Regions from separate parts of the Amycolatopsis sp. cmx-11-12 genome, predicted to be linked through region 2. Evidence: riboswitches for the same ligand, from Rfam matches in the RefSeq annotation. Region 2 holds a riboswitch; the other holds the start of a gene.
The links. A riboswitch is a leader RNA that binds a small molecule or an ion and turns the genes downstream of it on or off. The one in region 2 is predicted to bind glycine.
Positions count from the first base shown of each region.

Region 1: it holds a riboswitch for glycine, as region 2 does, so the genes downstream of both, gcvP (aminomethyl-transferring glycine dehydrogenase) here and gcvP (aminomethyl-transferring glycine dehydrogenase) in region 2, are expected to answer to the same signal.

Region 1 covers NZ_JADNQM010000007.1:11,964-15,368, reverse strand. The annotation lists gene gcvP (aminomethyl-transferring glycine dehydrogenase) at 1-1,750, opposite strand, end outside; glycine riboswitch at 1,920-2,016, opposite strand; gene ACLARN_RS11380 (MerR family transcriptional regulator) at 2,063-2,644, opposite strand; gene ACLARN_RS11375 (TetR/AcrR family transcriptional regulator) at 2,912-3,405, shown strand, end outside.
Region 2 covers NZ_JADNQM010000003.1:159,734-163,138, forward strand. The annotation lists gene ACLARN_RS05305 (3-oxoacyl-ACP reductase) at 1-321, shown strand, start outside; gene ACLARN_RS05310 (hypothetical protein) at 774-1,148, shown strand; glycine riboswitch at 1,364-1,467, shown strand; gene gcvP (aminomethyl-transferring glycine dehydrogenase) at 1,511-3,405, shown strand, end outside.

The DNA of each region.
Region 1 (3,405 bases), on a different contig from region 2:
TCGCCAGCAAACCGGCGAACTCGCCCTGGCTGCCGGCGTTCGGTTGCAGGGAAACCGCGTCGTAGCCGGTGATCCCGGCCAGCCAGTGCTCCAGATCCTTGACGATGGACAGCAGCCCGGCCGCGTCCTCGGCGGGTGCGAACGGGTGCAGTCCGGCGAACTCGGGCCAGGTGATCGGCTCCATTTCGGCCGTGGCGTTGAGTTTCATCGTGCACGAGCCGAGGGGGATCATGCTGCGGTCGAGCGCGACGTCCTTGTCGGACAACGCCCGCAGGTACCGCAGCAGCGCGGTTTCCGAGCGGTGCGCGTGGAAGACGGGATGCGTCAGGTACTCGCTGGTGCGGCGCAGGTCCGGCGGAAAACCGTCGGCGGTGTCCGCGTCGAGCGAGTCCACATCGGACACCGCGACGCCGAACGCCTTCCACGCCAGGGAAAGGTGCTCACGGGTCGTCGTCTCGTCACACGCGACGGCGACGTGGTCCGCGTCCGCCAGCCGGAGGTTGACGCCGAGTTCCCTGGCGGTGCCGACGACACTGGCCGCACGGCCGGGAACCGCCACCATGACGGTGTCGAAGAACTCGCAGTGCACGACGTCCACACCGCTCTCGGCGAGCCCGGCCGCGAACACCGTCGCCATCCGGTGCGCGCGGTTCGCGATGGCACGCAGGCCTTCGGGACCGTGGTACACCGCGTACATCGACGCGATGACCGCCAGGAGCACCTGCGCGGTACAGATGTTGCTGGTGGCCTTCTCGCGGCGGATGTGCTGCTCGCGGGTCTGCAGCGCGAGCCGATAGGCGAGCGCGCCGTCGGCGTCCTTCGAGACGCCGACGAGCCTGCCGGGCAGCTGCCGTTCGAGACCTTGCCGAACGGCGAGGTACGCGGCGTGCGGGCCGCCGAAGCCCATCGGCACACCGAACCGCTGCGTCGACCCGACCGCGACATCGGCGCCGAGCTCACCCGGCGACCGCAGCAGGGTCAAGGCCAGCGGATCCGCGGCCATCACCACGGCCGCGCCCAGCGCCTTGGCCTCGGCGATGGTGTGGTCCCATTCGCGGACGACCCCGGACGCGCCGGGATAGGACAGCAGCACGCCGAAGAAATCGCCACCGAGGCCGAGCCCGGTGATGCCCTGGGACAGGTCGGCGGTCACCAGTTCGATGCCGAGCGGTTCGGCGCGGGTGCGCAGGACCTCGATCGTCTGGGGCAGGGTGTCCTCGTCGACGACGAACCGGTTCGACTTCGACTTTCCGGCGCGGCGGACCAAGGTCATCGCCTCCGCCGCCGCGGTCGCCTCGTCCAGCATGGACGCGTTGGCGATCGGCAGGCCGGTCAGATCGGCGACCATGGTCTGGAAGTTGAGGAGGGCTTCGAGGCGGCCCTGCGAGATCTCCGGCTGATACGGCGTGTACGCGGTGTACCAGGCCGGGCTCTCCAGCACGTTGCGGCGGATCACCGGCGGGGTCACGGTGTCGTGGTAGCCGAGGCCGATCATCTGGATCATCGGCCGGTTGCGCGCGGCCAGTGCGCGGAGTTCGGCGAGCGCGCCGGTCTCGGTGGCGGGCGGCGGCAGGTCCGGCGGTGTCGCGGATTCCCGCAGCGACGCGGGGACGGCCCGCTCGGCCAGTTCGTCGAGCGACGAGACGCCGACGACGTCGAGGATGCGCGTGAGTTCTTCGGAACCTGGTCCGATGTGCCGGTCCGCGAAGGGGGTTCCGGATTCGAGAGCGGCCAGTGAAACAGGCTCCATCGGGGACCTCCCAAGACGCGGGGGTGAGGCCGGGACGATTGTCCTGGCCCTCCCCACTCTGTCCGTACCCCCGTGGGGCGCCTGAGAGTTTCGCCCGTGGGTTGAGTCGGGCTTGCACCGTCGGCGGAGCCGCCAGGGGATGACCTGACGACTCACTTTCCAGAGGCGTCTAGTCCGCGCGGTCCAGGGTGCCTGAGAGGTTCCGGGGAGGACTTGCTCCTTCGGCGCCGAGCTCTTATCGGCTCGGTCTCTCCCGCGCGGATTCGTCGACCGCGGAAGTGAGCCTACCTTGCCGCTCGCGCGGCTTCATGATCAGCCGGTGCGACGTGCGTTACGGCGCTGCGTGAGCTCATCCGGCGTGACGGTTTCGATCGTGCCGCCGTCGGCGCGTTCCGCCTGGAACTCGTGGATGGTGCCGCTGATCTCCTGCATCGCACCGCTGACGGCGATGCCGAAAACGCCCTGGCCGCCTTGCAGTAAATCGACGATCTCTTCGGGCGAGGTGCACTCGTAGACGGTGGTGCCGTCGGAGAACAGGGTGACCCTGGCGAGGTCGCGGACACCGCGCAGGCGCAGGTGATCGACCGCGACCCGGATGTTCTGCAACGAGACACCTGTATCCAGCAGCCGCTTGACGACCTTCAGGACGAGAATGTCCTTGAACGAGTACAGCCGTTGCGAGCCGGAGCCGTGTGCCGTGCGGATACTCGGCGCGACCAGCTTCGTACGGGCCCAGTAGTCGAGCTGCCGGTAGGTGATCCCGGCGATCTGGCAGGCGGCGGGACCGCGGTAGCCGACGAGTTCGTCCGGGAGGGAAGAGTCGGGGAACAGCTCGCCCTGCTCGCCGTCTGCGACCGGAACGAGCGGCTCTTGAGGGCTACCAGCCTCGACCACGCCATGCCTCCCCTCGCCCGACCTGGCGGCCGGCGAACAAAGCCGCGCGGACCCATGTGAGTCCGCACCGGAGTCAACCGTCAAGACGGATGCCCCAGACATCCGAATCACACCTTGGCGATTTACCTCCATTGACGGTAAGCGCGTCCGGCAAAGCGGTCAACGCGACGCGCGGTCAACCTCAAGTCCTTCTTGAGGCTTGCCAGGAACAGTCCCCCGTTCGGCCGCACGCTTGCCAGTTTTACTCAGCCGTGTTATTTTTTACTCATGCAAGTAACTCCCTCTACCGAAAGCGCCGCGAGCGAGGTTCAGGCGGAGCTCGGACTGTCGGTCACCGAGACCGCCCGCCGGGCCCAGATCGTCGGCGCCACCATCGCGACGATCTCCGATCTCGGCTACCACAAGACGTCCTTCGCGAAGATCAAAGAACGGGCCGGGCTGTCCAGCACCCGGATCATCTCCTACCACTTCACCAACAAGGCCGGCCTGATGCAGGCCGTGGTCACCACCGCGACCGGGATGAAGGACAAGTTCCTCGAGGAGCGGATCCAGGGCACGACCGACCGGGCCGGGCTGCTGCGCGGCTACATCGAGGCGGAGATCGAGTTCCTCGGCTCGTACCCGGAGCTGGTGCGGGTCATGGTCGAGATGGCTTCGAGCGGTTCGGACGCGGAGGGCTGGTTCATGTCCGCGCCGATCGTCGAAGAGTTCCGCACCGGCAGGCTCCAGCGTCAGCTGCGGCAAGGCCAGGAAGAAGGCGC
Region 2 (3,405 bases):
TCGCAGATCTCCTACACCGCGTCCAAGGGCGGGGTGCTGGCGATGAGCCGGGAACTGGGCGTGCAGTTCGCGCGGGAGAACATCCGGGTCAACGCGCTGTGCCCGGGGCCGGTGAACACGCCGCTGCTGAAGGAACTGTTCGCGAAGGACCCCGAGCGGGCGGCGCGGCGGCTGGTGCACGTGCCGGTCGGGCGGTTCGCGGAGCCGGAGGAGATCGCGGGCGCCGTCGCGTTCCTGGCGAGCGACGACGCCTCGTTCATCACCGCTTCGCAGTTCCTGGTGGACGGCGGGATCTCGGGCGCCTACGTCACGCCTCTGTGAGGTTGCTCAAGTCCGGGAGCTGAAGGACGCTTTCACCGCATCTCACGCGGTGAAAGGGCCCTTCGCGGCCTTGGTCGCTGGCGGCCCGCCGCAAGTAGGGCGGCTACCTGCGGGGCGCCTTCACAGACTTCCGCAGGCACCCAGCTCACCGCCTCGATCCGGGAGTGAAGGTCCCCTTCCCTACTCTCAAAGTAGGGAAGGAGTCCTTCACGGACCTGGACCGGACGCGCCGTCCATCGCCTTTAGTCGGCTACTTGCGGTCCACCAGGTCTCCCGCCTCGGTCCTGGAGCTGAAGGACGCTTTCCCCGCGTCCCACGCGGTGAAGGGCCCCTTCACCCCACCTGCCGTCACTCGTCCCGGTGGCTGGGATGGCGTACCCCTGACCTGCGCGGTAGTTCTGGGACGCGGAGCCGCCCGGTTCCGCGATCCGAGAAGCGCGGAGGCCCCCAGGATGACCCGGCAGATGAGCACCGCCATGCGCGACTGCATCGACCTGTGCAACGAATGCCACGTCCGGTGCGAGGAGATGATGACGCGCTGCATGGAGATCGGCGGCGCCAAGCTCGGGATGATGATGGTGACCTGCGCGGACATGTCCCGCATGAGTGCCGACATGATGATGCGCTGTTCGGCCATGGTCGCCGACCTCGAGCTGATGCGCATGTGCGCGAAGATGTGCGGCCTCTCCTCCCAGATGATGCGCATGTGCGCCGAGGAGTGTGCCAAGACGGGTGACGCCGAACTCTCCGAGGCCGCCGACATGATGATGCGCTGCGCCGAGCTCTGCGGCACCATCACCGCCGAAATGATGATGGAGAACGCCTAGCCACGCCAGACGAGGCCGGACACGTCGGGCGTCCGGGCGAACGGGACCAGTGACGTGTCCGGCCAGAAGTAGACGCGCGCTGAACACGCCAGGTACGGTGTGCGCACAACTACAGATCGGGCCGTTGAGCTGGAGCGGGAGAGCCCTCACGAACGTGGTGGGGCACCGAAGGAGCAAACTCCCCGGAATCTCTCAGGTACTCACTACCGCTTCCGCGAGGCCACTCTGGAAAGCAGGCGCGCAAGTGCGCCTCACCCAAGGTGAAAGCCGTCCCTTCACGGGCGGTGAAACTCTCAGGTGCCATGACAGAGGGGGAGTTCCCAGCGCACCGGTCTATCCGGCGCCTGACCCAAGGAGCTCCCTTGACCAGTACGTCCTTCGACGACCGGCACATCGGCCCCTCGGAGTCCGAGCAGGCCAAGATGCTCGCCGAGGTCGGTTACGGCAGCCTCGACGCCTTGGTGCAGGCCGCGGTGCCGTCCGCGATCCGAGTCACCCGTGACCTCGAACTTCCCCCCGCCGCGTCCGAAGAGGACGCCATCGCCGAGCTTCGCGCGCTCGCCGCGCTCAACAAGCCGATGACGCAGATGATCGGCCTCGGCTTCCACGACACGGTCACCCCGGCGGTCATCCGCCGCAACGTGCTGGAGAACCCGGCCTGGTACACGGCGTACACGCCGTATCAGCCGGAGATCTCGCAGGGCCGCCTCGAAGCCCTCCTCAACTTCCAGACCATGGTCTCCGAGCTGGCCGGTCTCGCCACCGCGAACGCCTCCCTGCTCGACGAGTCCACCGCCGTCGCCGAGGCCGTCATGCTGATGCGCCGCGTGTCGAAGTCCAAGTCGAACAAGGTCGTCCTCGACGCCGAGTGCCTGCCGCAGACCATCGCGGTCGTGCGCACCCGCGCCGAGGCGATGGGCGTCGAGGTCGAGGTCCGCGACCTGCTCACCGGCCTGCCGGAGGAGTTCTTCGGCGTCGTCGTCCAGTACCCGGGTGCCTCCGGCGTGCTGCGCGGCGCGGGCTTCTACTCCGCCATCTCCGAAACCGCGAAGGCCGCCGGCGCGCTGTACACGGTCGCCGCCGACCTGCTCGCCCTCACGCTGGTCACCGCGCCGGGTGAGTTCGGCGCGGACATCGCCGCCGGTTCGACCCAGCGCTTCGGCGTCCCGCTCGGTTACGGCGGCCCGCACGCCGGGTACATGGCCGTCCGCGCGGGGCTCGAGCGCTCGCTGCCGGGCCGTCTCGTCGGGGTCTCGGTCGACGCCGACGGCAACCCCGCGTACCGCCTCGCCCTGCAGACCCGCGAGCAGCACATCCGCCGCGAGAAGGCGACTTCCAACATCTGCACCGCGCAGGTCCTGCCCGCCGTGCTCGCCGCGATGTACGCGGTCTACCACGGTCCGGACGGCCTCAAGCGCATCGCGACCCGCGTCCACGAACTCGCCGGCGGCCTGGCCGACGCCCTCCGCGCGGGTGGCGTCGAGGTCGTCCACGAGGGCTTCTTCGACACGGTCCTCGCCCGCATGCCCGGCCAGGCCGAAGCGGTCGTCGCCGTGGCCCGCGAGAACGGGATCAACCTCGGCCCGGTCGACGCCGACCACGTCCGCATCGCCGTCGACGAGGTCACCACCCCCGCGATCATCGCCAGGGTGCTCAACGCCTTCGGTATCGACGACCCGGCCGCCGAAGCACAGGCGCTGCCCGCCGGGCTGCACCGCGAGAGCGAGTACCTCACCCACGAGGTCTTCCACTCGCACCGTTCCGAGACCGCGATGCTGCGCTACCTGCGCAGCCTGTCCGATCTGGACTACGCGCTCGACCGCGGCATGATCCCGCTCGGCTCCTGCACGATGAAGCTCAACGCCACCACCGAGATGGAGCCGATCAGCTGGCGCGAGTTCGCGGGGATCCACCCGTTCGCCCCCGCTGACCAGGCCGAGGGCTACCACGTCCTCGTCGAGCAACTGTCCGGCTGGCTGGCCGAGGTCACCGGTTACGACAAGGTGTCGTTGCAGCCGAACGCCGGTAGCCAGGGCGAACTCGCCGGCCTGCTCGCGATCCGCGCGTACCACCACGCGAACGGCCAGACCGAACGCGAGGTCTGCCTGATCCCGTCGTCCGCGCACGGTACGAACGCCGCTTCCGCCGTGATGGCCGGGATGCGCGTCGTCGTGGTCAAGTGCACCGACGAGGGCAACGTCGACCTCGAAGACCTGCGCGCCAAGGTCGAGGCCAACCGCGACACGCTGTCCGCGAT